DNA from 4 places in the Aquamicrobium sp. YD-1-mutant5 genome. Region 2 is predicted to be linked to each of the others. Evidence: riboswitches for the same ligand, from Rfam matches in the RefSeq annotation. Region 2 holds a riboswitch; each other region holds the start of a gene.
What was found. A riboswitch is a leader RNA that binds a small molecule or an ion and turns the genes downstream of it on or off. The one in region 2 is predicted to bind cobalamin.
Positions count from the first base shown of each region.

Region 1: linked by a shared signal. The riboswitch ahead of AC5XE7_RS00115 (DUF1636 family protein) and the one ahead of AC5XE7_RS10890 (DUF1852 domain-containing protein) in region 2 are both predicted to bind cobalamin.
Region 3: linked by a shared signal. The riboswitch ahead of AC5XE7_RS13245 (ribonucleoside-diphosphate reductase subunit alpha) and the one ahead of AC5XE7_RS10890 (DUF1852 domain-containing protein) in region 2 are both predicted to bind cobalamin.
Region 4: linked by a shared signal. The riboswitch ahead of AC5XE7_RS03180 (TonB-dependent receptor domain-containing protein) and the one ahead of AC5XE7_RS10890 (DUF1852 domain-containing protein) in region 2 are both predicted to bind cobalamin.

Region 1 is NZ_JCAKKP010000001.1:21,686-25,859, forward strand. Features, by position in the region: gene cobN (cobaltochelatase subunit CobN) at 1-355, opposite strand, end outside; gene cobW (cobalamin biosynthesis protein CobW) at 390-1,427, opposite strand; gene AC5XE7_RS00115 (DUF1636 family protein) at 1,424-1,843, opposite strand; cobalamin riboswitch at 1,881-2,082, opposite strand; gene AC5XE7_RS00120 (winged helix-turn-helix domain-containing protein) at 2,099-3,301, opposite strand; gene AC5XE7_RS00125 (NADH-quinone oxidoreductase subunit A) at 3,618-3,983, shown strand; gene AC5XE7_RS00130 (NuoB/complex I 20 kDa subunit family protein) at 3,974-4,174, shown strand, end outside.
Region 2 is NZ_JCAKKP010000005.1:198,348-202,521, forward strand. Features, by position in the region: gene AC5XE7_RS10885 (methionine synthase) at 1-542, opposite strand, end outside; gene AC5XE7_RS10890 (DUF1852 domain-containing protein) at 570-1,619, opposite strand; cobalamin riboswitch at 1,718-1,932, opposite strand; gene AC5XE7_RS10895 (outer membrane protein) at 2,182-2,928, opposite strand; gene AC5XE7_RS10900 (HP1242/YdcH family protein) at 3,196-3,429, opposite strand; gene AC5XE7_RS10905 (hypothetical protein) at 3,705-4,174, opposite strand, start outside.
Region 3 is NZ_JCAKKP010000008.1:115,045-119,218, forward strand. Features, by position in the region: gene AC5XE7_RS13240 (glutamine synthetase family protein) at 1-1,065, shown strand, start outside; cobalamin riboswitch at 1,305-1,523, shown strand; gene AC5XE7_RS13245 (ribonucleoside-diphosphate reductase subunit alpha) at 1,627-4,174, shown strand, end outside.
Region 4 is NZ_JCAKKP010000002.1:103,272-107,445, reverse strand. Features, by position in the region: gene AC5XE7_RS03185 (ABC transporter ATP-binding protein/permease) at 1-11, opposite strand, end outside; gene AC5XE7_RS03180 (TonB-dependent receptor domain-containing protein) at 91-2,421, opposite strand; cobalamin riboswitch at 2,518-2,714, opposite strand; gene AC5XE7_RS03175 (enoyl-CoA hydratase/isomerase family protein) at 3,044-3,781, opposite strand; gene AC5XE7_RS03170 (acetate--CoA ligase family protein) at 3,830-4,174, opposite strand, start outside.

The sequences.
Region 1 (4,174 bases), on a different contig from region 2:
GGCATTCGCCGGGCAGCAGTGCCAGCCTGATGCCTTTGGCGCGGGCGATGGCGGCAAGCTGGTCGCAGCCATAGCGCCACCAGTCATAGCCGCCCAGAAGACGTACCAGAATGACCTTTGCGTGGCTGGCGACGCTGTCCACCCACAGATCGACCGACATGGGGTGGCGCAGGTCGCGCAGGGCCGCCAGCCGCATCGAGGGCAGGCGATCCGCGTCGGCTTTCCACGCGGAGGCCAGGGCGGCCAGATCGCTGTCGGTAAAGGACAGCGCCACCACCTCGCCTGGCGTCTGGCGCAGGTCGACCGGCTCGATGACGTCATCGAGCGAGGCGGAGGTGGTGGTCAGGATATGCATGGTTCAATCCTGATGAGCGGCGCGCCTGCCGTGTTCAGCCCGCCAGTATCTTCTCGATCGCCGGCTGGTCGAGACCTTTCAGGCCGATGACGACCAGCTGCGAACGGCGCTCGTCCTGCGCCGTCCAGGCGCGATCATAATAATGATTGACGCGCGCACCAACAGCCTGAACCAGCAGGCGCATCGGCTTGCCCGCAACGTCCACGAAACCCTTGACGCGCAGCACGTCCTGCTGCTCGGCAGCGATGGCGATGCGGCGGGCGAGGTCCTCGGGATCGGTGACAGCAGCGATGTCGACGATAAAGGTGTCGAAATCGTCGTGCTCGTGATCGCCGACGCCGTCATGATGCGACTTGCGGTTTTCGATGTCGTCCTCGACGGCGAGACCGAGGCCGAGCAGGATTGAAGGATCGACCTTGCCGTGCTCGGACGGAACCACCTTCACCGCCGGCCCGATATGGGCATCGACGATCCTGCGGGCGCGCCCGGCGGCGGCTTCATCGAGCAGATCGTTCTTGGAGAGGATGATGAGGTCTGCGCAGGCGACCTGATCCTCAAAGACCTCCTCGATCGGGTCGTCATGGTCGAGCGACTCGTCTTCTGCGCGCTGGGCGGCAAGCGCGTCCATGTCGGAGGCAACCTTGCCCTCGGCAAGGGCCGGGCCATCGACCACGGCAATGACGCCGTCGACGGTGACGCGGCTTTTCACGCTCGGCCACTGGAATGCCTGCACCAGCGGCTTCGGCAAAGCGAGGCCGGAGGTTTCGATCAGGATGTGGTCGACCTTAGGCGTGCGCGACAGGATCTGGTCGAGCGCCGGCACGAAATCGTCGGCAACCGTGCAGCAGATGCAGCCATTGGCCAGTTCGACGATGTTTTCCTCGGGGCAGGTGTCGATGCCGCAGCCTTTCAGGATTTCGCCATCGACGCCGACATCGCCGAATTCGTTGACGATGAGGGCGAGCCGCTTGCCTGCGGATTGTTCGAGCAGGTTGCGGATCAGCGTGGTCTTGCCGGCGCCGAGGAAGCCGGTGACGACGGTGCAGGGCACGCGGGTGGCGTTTGCGGTCATGATTGGTCCTTCAGAAGGGTCAGGGGAGGAATGCGCGCGACAAGGCCGCGCTTGAGTGAGTCTGGGCGGCCGCGCCACGGAATTTTTCCGTCTTCGGCGTTGGCCAGCTGACACGCGCCGATCACCAGATCGGCGCCGCTGTCCTCGGCGAGGTCGCCGAAGACATAGCTCCAGGCCCCGTCGTGCAGGATGGAGGCGCTGAGGCGGCGCTTGCAGTTGCCGAGGCATTCCACCGTGCGCACCTCGACTGGCTGGCCGGCGGCGGCGCGGCGCGTGTTTTCGGCCAGCTTCTCACCGGCGCGCGGATGCGTATCCGAGCCGCTGGCGTCGCGACAGGAAATGCAGACGATGATCGTGGTGTCGCTGGTCCGGTTGCCGGACTGGCCGGTTTCGCAGGCGGCGGGATTGCTGTCCAAAATACGCTCCTTGCCCGGGACACCCGCCAGGCTTGCGGCTTTTCTCGTACAGACGGCAGGTCTCCTGGCTTGCGGGTCATCGCCCTGATGCCGCCTTCCCGGGGATAACCCAGTGGCTGCCGGCAAGGGCTCGTCGCTTACAGTTGCGGGCACAGCCGCGGAGTCGGGAAAAATCCCTCACCGCGTTCCCTCTTAGCTCCCCTTCTTTGAAAGAGGAGACCGTCGCGGGGATTTAGGCTTGGGCGGGTCGCACTGTCAACGCGCGGCGATGGCGGACAGCGCAGGTCCGAGGCTGCCGGCCGGGGTGATTTCCATGCGATCGAGTTGCAGCCACTGGCGCATCTGGTCCAGCTCTTCGCAAAGTGCGGCTGCGGTTTCGGGCGGTGCGTCGGGTTCGGCATAGGCGGCATGGACGCGCAGAATGCCGGCGGGTCGGTCCGCTTTCAGATCGACGCGTGCGACAATCCTGTCGCCCAGCAAAAAGGGCAGGACATAATAGCCATATTGCCGCTTTTCGGCCGGCGTGTAGATCTCGATCCGGTAGCGGAAGCCGAACAGGCTTTCGGTGCGGTCCCGCTCGAACACCAGCGGGTCGAAAGGGGCGAGCAGGGTGCGGGCCTCGATCCTGCGCGGCAGACGCGCGTCGCGGTGCAGATAGGCTTGCCTGCTCCATCCTTTGACGGTGACGGGAATCAATTCCCCTTCCTCGACAAGATCAGCGATGAGCGGTGCGGTCTCGGTCGCGGCAAGTCGAAAGTAATCGCGCAGGCAGGCGGCGGTGGCGATGCCATGGGCGCGCGCGGAAATGCGCAGCAATTCGCGCTGGGCATCCGCCGGAGAGGGAACCGGCAGGTCGAGGACTGCCCGGGGCAGAACGCGTTCCGGCAGATCGTAGACCCGCTCGAACCCGCGCCTGTGGGCGGTGGTGATTCTTCCCGCCCAGAACAGCCACTCAAAGGCCATCTTTGCCTCGCTCCAGCCCCACCAGCCGCCGGAGCCCTTGTGGCCGTCCATGTCGGAGGCGGCGAGCGGGCCGCGCGTTTCAACTTCGCGAAATATCTCCGCGATGAAATCCGCGCGCTCGCGGCCGAACCTGGCCAGTCCGCGATACATCTCCTCGCCGCGCTCTGCCCTTTCCATGCGCCATCGCAACAGCGGATAGGTCTCCAGCGGCAGCAGCGAGGCCTCATGCGCCCAGTATTCGAAAAGCTGGCGCTTCGCTCCCGGACGGGCCGCGTCGTCGAGCAGCGAAAGCGGGTAGGGGCCAAGCCGCGAATAAAGCGGCATATAGTGCGCCCGCACCACGGCGCTGACCGAGTCGATCTGGAAAAGTGCGGTGCGGGAAACGACACGGGAGACGTGTCGGCGGTCGGGTGCACTTTTTGCGCGAGGCGCGCCGAAGCCCTGCGCGGCCAGCGCAATGCGACGTGCAAGGGCGGGGGAAATGGTTTCCTTCATATGATCCAAGCCTATCTGGAGTCATGGTTTACAGCAGCCCGATTCCTGCACGCTACCAGCTAAACCCCGGGAATACTGTCAGGACTAAAAGTGGAGTAAAAAGTGAAGGAAATCAAAGATGATCAGTTTTGTCGCAGATAGTGTGCAGTGCAGCGTTTTGAACAAGGTTTGACTTGCTTCGGCCATCCGCCTGCGCTAACCCTCGCCGCGTTGCAGCATGGGGCCGAAGAGGTTCCAGGGCAAATCTGTCACGCTTCCGTAACAGGGCCGGCTGCGCTAGTCTCAGGCGGATCCGCCGCCAACGGAAAGTTGCAGCATGAACGAGTTGCTAAGTTCGTATCTGCCGATCGTCATCTTTATCGGCGTGGCACTGGTGATCGCACTGGCGCTGATCGTGGCTCCCTTCCTGGTGGCCTATCGCGACCCCGATCCTGAAAAGCTGTCGGCCTACGAGTGCGGTTTCAACTCGTTCGACGATGCCCGCATGAAGTTCGACATCCGCTTCTATCTGGTGTCGATCCTGTTCATCATCTTCGATCTGGAGGTGGCGTTCCTGTTCCCGTGGGCGGTTTCGTTCGGCGATATCGGCATGCTCGGATTCTGGTCGATGATGGTGTTCCTTGGCGTTCTCACCATCGGCTTCATATATGAGTGGAAGAAAGGGGCGCTGGAATGGGATTGATCAGCGATTCCGGCACGCTCGTCGCGCCGCAGCCTAAGGGTATCCTCGATCCGCGTACCGGAAAGCCGGTCGGTTCGGATGATCCTTTCTTCATCGGCATCAACGACGAGCTGGCCGACAAGGGCTTTCTCGTCACTTCGACCGAGGCGCTCATCACATGGGCGCGCACCGGCTCGCTGATGTACATGACC
Region 2 (4,174 bases):
GCGGGCTCGTCGAACTGGATGATGTCGACGCCGGCAGCCTCCAGTTCCCTGGCTTCCTCATTGAGGGCTTTGGCGAACTCCCAGGCCAGTTTCTCACGACTTTTATAGTGGGCATCATAGAGCGTATCGATCATGGTCATCGGACCGGGCAGAGCCCATTTGATGGGCTGCGTGGTCTGCTGACGCAGGAATTTGGCATCTTCGACAAAAACCGGCTTCTGGCGGGAAACAGCGCCGACGACCGTCGGCACGCTCGCATCATAGCGATTGCGAATTCGGACCGTCTCACGCTTCTCGAAATCGACACCGTTGAGGTTTTCGATAAACGTCGTGACAAAATGCTGGCGCGTTTGCTCGCCGTCGCTGACGATGTCGATACCCGCCTGCCGTTGATCGTCCAGAGATAGGCGCAGAGCGTCCCGTTTGCCCTCGGCCAGTTCCTCGTCCTGCAGCTTCCATGGCGACCAGAGCTTCTCAGGTTCTGCAAGCCAGGAGGGTTTTGGCAGGCTGCCGGCTGTTGATGTAGGCAAGAGCGTTTTCAAGACAGATAACCTTTTGTTTCCGTTCAATCAAAGAGCGTAGCTGGCGGACCACTGTTGAAGAATGGCCCTGTATGGTTTGATGAAGTGCTCTTCGGCAAATTTTCCCTGCTCGATGGCCAGCCGGCTGCGTTCTTCGCGATCATAGACAATTCGGGTCAGCGAATAGTCCTGATGCTTCAGGCTTGGCTGATAGTGTGCCGCAGCAGCAGAATTGGCATTGTAGATCTCGGGCCGATAGATCTTCTGGAAAGTCTCCATCGTGCTGATGGTGCTGATCAGCTCCAGATTGGTGTAGTCACCCAGCAAGTCTCCGACAAAATAGAAGGCCAACGGCGCAACGCTGTTCGGAGGCATGAAATAGCGAACCTTCAACCCCATCTTTTTGAAATACAGATCGGTCGAAGATAGCTCGCCCTGCTGGTACTCAACGCCCAATACAGGATGATGGTTTTCTGTCCGGCGGTATGTCTTGCTGCTTGACGCGCTCAGGCAAATGACCGGAGGCTTGTTGAAATGCTCTTTATAGGCGTTTGAGTTCAGGAAGCACCTGAACAATTTTCCATGAAGGTCACCGAAATCATCGGGGATGCTGAATTCAGCCCGATCCTTGTTATGCGCCGGCAGGAGCACGCTGAAGTCATAGTCCCGCACGTAAGAGGAAAAATTATTCCCTACAATGCCCTCGATGCGCTCATTGGTCTTGTGATCAACGATAATCGTTTTCAATATTTCAATGAGCGGGAAGGCATCGCTGTCGCCTTCATCGCCAATGGTCATCTCAGCCGAAATGATCTCAAGCTCGACAGAATAACGATCGGCTTTGGGGTTGTCCCAATGCGCCAGTGCGTTGAACCTGTTGTCAATCATCCTCAGGGCATTGCGCAGGTTTTCCTGACGGTTCTCGCCCCGGGCCAGATTGGCGAAATTGGTCGTGATACGCGTGCTGTCCGCGGGACGATAATCCTCATCGAAACGAAGGCTCTTGAGGCGAAACGTGAAATCGTGATTCCTCGCGACCGGTCGGCGAGCGACCGACGGCGCCCCCGGGGAGGCATCGGAAATTGCGGTTTGAGACATGACTTACCCCAATAAGTTGGGGGCATGGGTCAGCGGACACATAGCAGGATCGGCCGCGACGCGGTCTCCGCTACGGCACACCGGGACACCCCGCCCGTGGACGTTATTTCGCCAAGGCAGGTCTCCTGGCTCACGGGTCAGCGCTGCTGTCCGTCTTCCCAGGGTTTCACCCCAGTGACATGCTGGACATCAACTCGCCGCTTACAGTTGCGGGGGCAGCTCCGGCTTTCCCGAAAAGACGAGGCACCGGCTTCCCTCTTAGCCCCGGCGCGTTGCGCGCAACGACCGGAGAACCTAGGCACGCGCACCTTCCTGCAATTCCAGTCCGAAGTCAATAGGACATAAAGGAATGCTTATATCTTTAAGTCGCAAATACCAATATCCGGTTCTTCGATGCCGGCATCTGAACAAAAAAAGCCCCGGCTGATTGCCGGGGCTTCGATTTCAGAGCCGTTCAGTGTTTCACGGAGTCATTGAACGGCTCTAAGTCTTTGGTTTGTCGCATTTCCGAACCGGAAAAGTGTTTCCACTTTTCCTGGAAACGCTCCAGAGAGAAACCAGATCAGAACTTGTAGTTGAAGCCAACCCGGACCGTATGGAAGTTGAACTTCCGGTCAATGTTGACATCAGCGCCACCGACGGTGTCCGAGAACACATTCGCCTTGCCGAGATCGGTGTAGAGATATTCCGACTTCACGGTCCAGTTGTCGGTCACGGCATATTCCGCACCCGCACCGACAGTCCAGCCGGTCTTCGTCTTCTTCACGCTTTCATTGAAGGCGGTACCGCCCAGATTGCCCTTGGCATAGCTCTTGGTTTCGCCATAGGCGAGACCACCCGTGGCGTAGACGAGGAAGCGGTCGGTCGCCGTATAACCGAGGCGGGCGCGAACCGTGCCGTACCAGTTCAGTTTCGTGCCGATGGCAGCATCAAGAGCGCCAGCGCCAGGCACATTGACGGAGATATTGGTTTCGCCCTTGACGTTTCCACCCTGGAAATCAGCTTCGACACCATAGACGATCTGATCAGCCTGGAAGTTCCAGCCCGCCTGAACGCCGCCAAGGAAACCGCTGGAGTTCATATTCAGCGAACCGCTGGCCAGTGTACCCGTCGTGTCGGTGACGCTGAACGGATGCTTTGCCTTGCCGCCGCCATAGCCAAGGTTGAAGCCGACATAACCGCCGGTCCAGCTATAGAAGGAAGCCGGAGCCACCGGAGCAGGCTCACTGTAAACAATCGCATCAGCAGCATAAGCGCCACCCGAAGCAAGAATGACAGAAACAGCAGCAAGAGAGAGAACTTTTCTCATGACAAAACCTCTTAGTTGAAATCGTGAAATTAACTTACGATCGTCATCGTAAAATGTCTGTAACATAAAAGACACATTTCGTTATGAAGATCAAAAGTCCATAAAATACAGATATTTGAATAGTTAACAATAAATTAAACATACACAAAACGAAGTGAAGCCACTCAGAGGAAAAAGTTTCTGAGTGGCACCGGATATAATCTTACCATAGGTAAAGATTATGCTTAATTCACCGCCCCACCGGGCATAACCTGCGCTGATTTACTATCAGCTCAGCGCGGAGGCAATTTTGTCCTTGAGAGCAAGGCGGCGGCGGCGCAGTTCCGTTTCGGCATCGTCGCTGATCGTATCGATACGCGTCTCGGACCTGTGTATCTGATCGTTGACGTCGTCATACTCTTCGAGGACACGGGCGAACTCCGGATCCTGTGCCTTGAGAGCATGGATTGCATCCAGCTTGCCGGGGAATTCTTCGCCAAGGGTATGCGGGGTGTTTGACATGTCGCCTCCTGTGGTTTGCTTCCCAAACATAGAAGGTAGGGCGTCGGCCCGGTTGATCAATGTCAAACAAATGGCTGACCCAGCGGAACATCGTATCGCAGGTCACAGCCTTCGCCGTGCGGGGCAGGCCCCCCAATGGCGCATGCAGAATTCCGGGTTGAGAGTTTGCCTTGCCTGTCGGTGATTTCAAAAAAACGCCGTCTTCGCCGCAGCACCAGCCCGCAGGATTGGGCGACTGCTGACGAGGCGGCACAAGATTTTGCGATTGAGCCGTGTCAGTGAACGGTTTCGAGCCCCAGCTTGCGGCGCAGACGCCCGGTCCGCTCCCTGAACATGGCATGGCGCTCGGCTTCACGCGTCGCGGCAAAAACCATCGAGAGCAACTGCTCTTTCTCGGTCTCGTCGAGAAGAGGCTTCAGGAATTCGGCCGTCTTGTCGATGACGGTCGGCACGTCGGCAACCTGATCGCTGGCCCATTTCGCATAGGCGATGGCTTCGTCGAGTTGCTTGTCGCTTCCCGCTATCAGGGCGATCTGCTCGCGCACGCGTGTCTCGATGATATCGGTCACCGGCCGGTCTTCCGCCGCTATCGCCATCACCACGGTGGCGGCAGCCGTAACAGGGTGATCGATGACTGCGACCGGTGCGATGGCGGCCTTCTTGCGCAGCTTGTTGCGCCGCATGTTGCCGCGCACCTTGCCGACGGCATCCGCCACCTCATTGGCGGCGTCGCTCATATATTTGA
Region 3 (4,174 bases), on a different contig from region 2:
CCCACTGCGCTCATTCCGCTCTGGCTGTCGGATGAAAGCGGCGCGCCCTTCCTTGGTGATCCGCGCCGGGCGCTGGCCCGCATTCTCGACCGCTACAAGGCGCTGAAGCTGACGCCGGTCGTCGCCACCGAGCTGGAGTTTTATCTGGTCGACCCGAAGCCTGCCCGCCCGCGCGGGCCGGTCTCGCCGATCACCGGCCGCCGGCTCGATTCCGACGCGGCCCTTTCCATCGATGAGATCGACGACTTCGAAGGTTTCCTGCACGAAGTCTACGAGGCCTGCCGCCTGCAGGACATTCCCGTCGACTCGGCCATTGCCGAGAACGGGGTCGGCCAGTTCGAGATCAACCTCAACCATGTTCCCGACGCACTGCGCGCCGCCGACGACGCCATACTCTTCAAGCGCACAGTCAAGGGCATCGCGCGCAAGCACGGCTTCATCGCCTCCTTCATGGCGAAGCCCTATGGCAAGCGCTCCGGCAGCGGGTTTCATGTCCATTTCAGCCTGCTCGACGAAGACGGCAACAACGTCTTCGATGACGGCACGCCGCGCGGCTCCGACATATTGCGCCATGCGGTGGGCGGGCAACTCGCCGCCATGGCGGAAAGCACGCTGGTGTTTGCCCCGCACTTCAATTCGTTCCGCCGCCTGCGTCCGAACTCGCATGCGCCAACCGCCGTTGCCTGGGGCTATGAGAACCGCATGGTGGCGATCCGCATCCCCGGCGGTCCAAATGCAGCGCGCCGCATCGAGCATCGCGTGGCCGGGGCCGATGCAAATCCATATCTTGTGCTGGCTGCCATATTGGGGGCCGCGCTCATCGGCATCGAGAAGCAGCTGAACCCCGGGGAACCGGCGACAACCGATGTTTACGAACGCGACATGACCAAGCTGCCGCCCGACTGGGCCTCGGCGATTGCCAGCTTCGAAAACGGAAACCTCGTCGCGGAGATATTTCCGGACGCGCTGCGCGGCTCTCTCGTCGCGTGCAAAAAGCAGGAACTGGAGACCTTCGCCCTGAGGGTCAACAATTTCGAATTCGAGACCTATCTGGAAGCGATCTGATACCAGCCGGCGGCGGATCAATTTCCGCCGCCGCATCTTCCTGTGGTTATACCCGTGTTTCTCGCCGGCAGGGAGTTCCGGACGGCATCAAAATGCGTCAGGAATGCCCCGTTTGCCCGGTCTGGCAAAAAAACTTCCGATGAAGACGTTGTGCACAGGCAGCCTTTGGATTGTGGGCATAAGATAAATTCATCCATCAAATTCAAAATCAACCTGTTGACACCAGAACGGCTCCTGATACTAAATGTAGCCATCATGGTTCCTTTCAGCGCCAATATGGATCTGGAGGGCTAAGAGGGAAGTCGGTGCCCTTGCGAGGAAATCCGACGCTGCCCCCGCAACTGTAAACGGTGAGTCGTTGTCCCTTTTCGTGTCACTGGTGCGTTTCAGGCACCGGGAAGGCCGGACAGCGACGATGAGCCGTGAGCCAGGAGACCTGCCGTGATACTGCACGAAACTCGGGCGGGGTGTCCCGGAGGTGCGCTTGCCCACGTGGCCTGAGCCACGCCATCGGGCATGCGTTGCCGTCAGCTCCCCCGTCCACAGCGCCACGGGGATAAGATGCCGGCGACCACTGCACTCCAGACGAACGGGACCGATGCGGTTCCACCTTCCATAGAAAACGAAGCCCGGACCCCGACGGAGCCCGGCTACCGCATCATCCGCCGCAACGGATCGGTCACGCCCTTCGATCCGACCAAGATCACCGTCGCGCTGACCAAGGCGTTCCTGGCTGTCGAGGGCTCGGTGGCGGCCGGCTCGCGCCGCGTGCACGACGTGGTCAAGGACCTGACCGAGCAGGTCGTGGGCAACCTCACCCGGCGCATCGGCGAAGGCCGCACCTTCCATATCGAAGACGTGCAGGATCAGGTGGAACTGGCACTGATGCGCTCGGAACACCACAAGGTCGCGCGCGCCTATGTTCTCTATCGCGAAGAGCGCGCCCGCGAACGTGCGGCCGCCAAAGCCGCCGCTCCTGAATCCGCCGCGCCGTCGCTCCACGTCACCCGCGCCACCGGCGAAAAGGTTGCGCTGGACGAGGGCCGTTTCCGCCGCATCGTCGAGGAAGCCTGCGAAGGGCTGGAGGCTGTCTCCCCGCAGCCGATCCTCAACGAGGCGCTGCGCAATCTCTATGACGGCATCACCGAGGATGAACTGTCGCTGGCGCCGATCCTTGCCGCGCGCACGCTGGTCGAGACCGAGCCCAACTACAGCTTCGTTTCCGCCCGCCTGCTGCTCGACCGGCTTCGCCGCGAAGCGCTGAGCTTCGTCACCGGCCGCTCCGAGCAGGCCACTCAGGCCGACATGGCCGAGCGCTATGCCACCTATTTCCCGGAATTCATCCGCACCGGCATCGAGGCGGACCTGATCGATCCCGAACTCGGGCGCTTCGACCTCAAGCGCATCGGCGCTGCCCTCAAGGCCGAACGCGACCTGCATTTCCAGTATCTGGGCCTGCAAACGCTTTACGACCGCTATTTCCTGCACACCAAGGGCAAACGCTTCGAGCTGCCGCAGGCGTTCTTCATGCGCGTCGCCATGGGCCTCGCCGCCCGTGAGATCGACCGCGAGGCGCGCGCCATCGAATTCTACAACCTGTTGTCGTCCTTCGACTTCATGTGCTCGACGCCGACCCTGTTCAACTCGGGTACGCTCAGGCCGCAGCTTTCGTCCTGCTTCCTGACCACCATCGGCGACGACCTCGACGCCATCTTCAAGGGCGTGAAGGACAATGCGCTGCTCGCCAAATATTCCGGCGGCCTAGGCAATGACTGGACGCCGGTTCGTGGCCTCGGCGCCCACATCAAGGGCACCAACGGCGAGAGCCAGGGCGTGGTGCCGTTCCTGAAGGTGGCCAACGACACCGCCATCGCCGTCAATCAGGGCGGCAAGCGCAAGGGCGCGGTCTGCGCCTATCTGGAAACATGGCATGTCGACATCGAGGAATTCCTCGACCTGCGCAAGAACACCGGCGACGACCGCCGCCGCACCCATGACATGAACACGGCCAACTGGGTGCCGGACCTGTTCATGGAGCGCGTCGAGGCCGACGGCGAGTGGACGCTGTTCTCGCCCGACGAGGTTCCCGACCTGCACGACCTTTACGGCACAGCCTTCCGTAACGCCTATGAAGCCTATGAGGCCAAGGCCGCGGCCGGCGAACTGCGCGTCTGGCGCAAGATCCGCGCGCTCGACCTGTGGCGCAAGATGCTGACCATGCTGTTCGAGACCGGGCATCCGTGGGTCACGTTCAAGGATCCGTGCAACATCCGTTCGCCGCAGGGCCATGTCGGTGTGGTGCACTCCTCCAACCTGTGCACGGAAATTACCCTCAACACGTCGAAGGACGAGGTTGCTGTGTGCAATCTGGGTTCGATCAACCTTGCCAATCACGTGTCCGAGCAGGGTCTCGACCTCGACCGCCTCGCCCGGACCGTGGGCACGGCGATGCGCATGCTCGACAACGTCATCGACATCAACTTCTACACCATCCCCGAAGCGCGCGCCTCGAACCTGCGCCACCGCCCCGTCGGCCTTGGCCTGATGGGCTTCCAGGACGCGCTGCAGGCGATGCGCATTCCTTATGCTTCGGAAGGGGCTGTCGAATTCGCCGACCGCTCGATGGAAGCGATCAGCTACCACGCGATCTCCGCTTCGGTGGATCTCGCCGCCGAGCGCGGCCGCTATCCGAGCTTCGAGGGCTCGCTGTGGTCGAAGGGCATCCTGCCGATCGACTCCATCAGGTTGCTGGAAGAAGCGCGCCCCGGCGTGGACATGGACTCCACCTTCACCCTCGACTGGGCGAGCCTGCGCGAGCGGGTGAAGGAAACCGGCATGCGCAACTCCAACACCATGGCAATCGCACCGACGGCGACCATCTCCAACATCTGCGGCGTGGCGCAGTCGATCGAGCCCGCCTACCAGAACCTGTTCGTCAAATCGAACATGTCGGGCGACTTCACCGTGGTGAACGCACAGCTCGTCCATGACCTCAAGGCGCGTGGCCTGTGGGACGAGGTGATGGTCTCCGATATGAAGTATTTCGACGGATCGGTGGGCCAGATCGACCGCATCCCCGACGATCTCAAGGCACTCTACGCAACCGCCT
Region 4 (4,174 bases), on a different contig from region 2:
ATCTCAATCATCGTCAGGTTCCGTTCTCGACATGACCATCGGACAGAGCAGACAAGCCGTCACGCATGACGGCTTGTCTGCTGTTGCTTGCTAGAAACGCAGCGTTGCTCCCAGCTTGAAGGTGCGCCCCGGCGCAACCTGCGCCTCAAGCGGGCGCGCTCCCGCCGTGGCGGCGGAGGCAGGGGTGACATCGTAACCGTAGAGGCTGTTTCGGAAGTAGCGCGTGTCGAACATGTTCTGGATGCCCGCGTTGAGCTCCAGATTGTTGCGCGGCTTCCAGTTCAGATAGGCATCGAACACCGCATAGCCACCCGGCAGGAAGGCGTTCGGGCTGGCGCGGCGGGTCACCGCTGCGCCAAAGGTGCCCAGAACCTCCGCTTCCAGATTCCAGTCGGCGATGAAATGGCGCAGGCCAAGCACCGCCGTCAGCGGCACGGCCCCGTCGAAGGGCGTCTTCTTTCCACCCGCCACTCTTTGCGTGCCATGCTGGTAGGAGATCGCCGCAGATGCCCACCAGTCGGCATGGAACTCATATTCGCCGGCGATCTCGATGCCCCACAGTCTGACATCCTCGACATTGTCATAGGTCCAGACATTGGGCCGCGTGGGATCGAGATTCATCGGCCCGCGAATGAAGTCCTGATAGTCGGCATAGAAGACACCGGCGCTGAAGCTTCCGCGATCGAACAGCCCTCTGAGACCGATCTCGTAGTTCCTGACCGATTCCGGCTTCAGACCGGGATTGGGCAGAACGATGCCGCCGATGAACGGGTCGCTGGCCGAAACGAACATCTGCTGCGACGTCGGCATCTTGAAGCCTTCGCCATAGGAGGCATAGGCTGAATAGCTGTCATCCAGCTCGTAGATCAGGCCGAGCTTCTTGATGAGCCTGGTGTTGCTCGTCACCTCGGGCTCGTTGCCGGGAAGGGGCTTGTATCCCGTGTCCCCGGTGGGATCGATCCTGTAGGTCGCAAAGCGAACGCCGGGCGTGATCCTGAGCCGCCCGTCCAGCAACTCCATCTCATCCTGAATGTAGAAGTCCGCCCGACGGGTCTTCACTTCGGGGAAGTTGTAGCCCTGATTGGTCTGGATCGTCGTCACGCCGGTGTCGGATCGGTGGACGATATTATAGCCGTCATAGGAGGAATCCGTCAGATCGCCGTCGAAACCGTAGATCAGCTTGTGGGCGATGCCGCCGGTGGCGAAACGGCTGGTCAGCTGCACATCCGCCTCAAGGAAGGTTTCGCCATAATTGCGCACGGGCGTGTATGTGTCCGTACGCGTGGCGAAGATGCGTGTCTGCGTGCCCGACGTGTCGCGCTTCTGCGGTGAATAGGACAGCTGCCACTTGATTTCGTCGAGCAGCGGCGTGTTGAGCGTCCATTTGTGCTCCAGCGCCAGACGCGTCCTCTGCATGTCCAGCTCGCGCGGATAGCTGGCGCTGGCATAGCCGCTGGAGGCGGCAAAAGCGTCCCACACCTGATCGACTTCGGTGTGGCGCCTGAAGAACTCCCCGGTCAGCCTGAACTCGTGATCTTCAGGGGTCCAGATCAGCTTGCCGAGCGCGTTCCATGCGTAGGTGTCGGCATCGAACAGCTTGTCACAGCCGAAAGAGGCCGGACGCGGACATCCCCAGATGCCGCCGTCGGCGCGCGCATTCCTCAGCCGCGGCTCATGGGCGGACAGGTGGCCGAAACTCGCCAGCATCTGGAAATCGCCCTGCGAGGCCGCCGCCGTGAACTGCTTGCGGAAGCTGCCGTCGAAGCTGTCATAGGCGCTCTTGATTTCACCCGCCCATGGCTTGTCGGAACCATCCAGCAAATCCTGCGGATCGCGGGTGCGAAACGAAACGACGCCGCCCAGCGCATCCGCCCCCCAAAGCACGGAAGACGGACCGCGAACGATTTCGACCGCCTTCATGTTGAAGGGATCGGCAAAATCGCGGCTGCCGTAGATCGTCTGTTCCTGAACCCGCGCGCCATCGACAAGGATCTGCACACGGTTGCCACCGACGCCCCGGATGCTGAACGAACCGAGCTGGCCATAGGGATTGTTGAGAGAGGTTTCGCGGTCGACGCTCAGACCGGGAAGATAACGCACCATGTCGTCGATATCGCGAACGGCCCTGCTGTCGAGTTGTTCGCCGGTCAGGATGGTGACGTTCTGCGCGACGTTGAACAGTTCGTTCGGGCCGCGCTGGGCAGTGACGGTTATGCGCTCCAGAAGAATGGTTTCTTCGGGCGTCAAAAGAGGAGCCCGCCCCGCTTCAATGTCCTCGGTGCTCTGCTCGGCTCTCGTTTGCCCGAAAGCATTCCCCGAACCTGCCAGAGCGATCGCCGCCACCCCAAGGCCAAGCCATGCGATAAAGCCCGGCCTGCGGCGACCCGTATTGTTTGTGGTAGAATATGTGAAGACAGCCATTGCTCCCCCTCTCTTTAACAACGGGGTTCGCAAGACGGATGCCGCGCCCGGTTTCCTTTACCGAATGCCGCACATTCCAGTGGTCCACCCCGCCCACCGAACTTCCATGGTCAGGCAGGTCTCCTGGCTCACAGGTCATCATGCACCGTCTGTCTTCCCGGGAAAGCCAGTGACTACAGGCGACGGCGCACTCTCTGCTTACAGTTGCGGGGCAGCCCCGGATTTTCACCGGATTCCCTCTTAGCTTTCGCTCTCCGGAGACAACGAAAGAACCATAACCGCGCTCCCGATAACATGGACGCCCGGCAAGTCAATTGCCGCCGGACAGTTAAAGCATACCGCTCGAAAGAGGGAACCGGATTCGAGGCAATAACATTCGTGAAAACAATGGCTTAAAGCAGAATGAGAAAATCCGAAAGATCGCGACACGCTTCAGGTCCGGTCGCCTGCGCCACACCTCGCCGCAACGATGCGCCGGCGGCCGTGCGGGGAGGTTCAGATGGCTGCGGCAGCCGCCGGCAAGATGCCCTGTGACAGACACGGCAATGACGTCGGCCGGCGCTGACACGGCCCCACAGGCAGCCTCTGGGCCTGAAGGCGGCCGGGAAATGGCGGATCGGTTCTATCTGCCGTTGAACACCGGCTTGCGCTTTTCCCGGAACGCCGCAACGCCTTCCTTCAGGTCTGCGCTGGTGCGGACGACGGCAAGGTCGCGCTGGGCACGCGCAAGCTTTTCCGAAGGTGTCTGGATAAGCGTATGATCGACGACGAAGCGCTTCAGCGTCTTCAGCACCAGCGGCGCCATATCTTCCATCTCGCGGGCCATCGCCAGCGCGGCCTCCAGATGCCTGCCGTCTTCCACCACCTCATTGGCAAGCCCGATCTCGCAGGCGCGGCGGCCGGAAACGGTTCGGCCAAGCAGCATGATCTCCATGGCCATCTTATGCGGTATGCGCCCTGCCAGCGTGGCAATCATGCCGCCTGTCAGCCCGACCTTGCCTTCCGGATAGGAAAAACGGGTGTTCTCGGTCACCACGCACAGATCCGCCATTGCGGCCATCACCAGCGCCCCGCCGACGCACCAGCCATGGACAGCGCATATGACCGGCTTTTCCGTGACGATGCCGATCGTTGGTATGCAGCGCCAGAGTTCGGGAATGTCCGAGACATCGGCGCCGGAAGAAAACGCCTTTTCCCCTGCGCCCGTGATGATCGCGACCCGCTGATCCGAGCTGTCAAATTCGGCAAAGCGCCGCTGCATCTCATTCGCCACCTCGGCATTGATGGCATTCATCTTCTCCGGGCGGTTGATGGTGAAGATGGTCGTCCTGCCATCCTGTCTTACGTCCAGTGCTGACATTAAGTCCTCCAGTGCTGTGCATGTCCGGGCCGCTCCGGCCGCCGGATATCAGTTGTCGTCGAGCAGAATGCGGGCGTCGACGGCCACGCAACCCTTTCCGGCCTCTGCAACAAGAAGCGGGTTCACGTCGAGTTCACAGAAGCGGGGGCCGATGTCCGATACGATCCAGCTGATCCGCGACACGGCCTGGGCAGCGGCATCGATGTCGAGTTCCGCGCTGCCCCTGAAGCCCTGCATCAGCTTTGCGATCTGCAGGCTTTCGATCATCGATCGTGCCTTCTTCTCGCAGACAGGGGCCATCGCCACCGCCACATCCCTGAGCAGCTCGACCAGAACGCCGCCGGCGCCGACGATGATCATCGGGCCGAACTGCGGATCGTTGCGGGCGCCCAC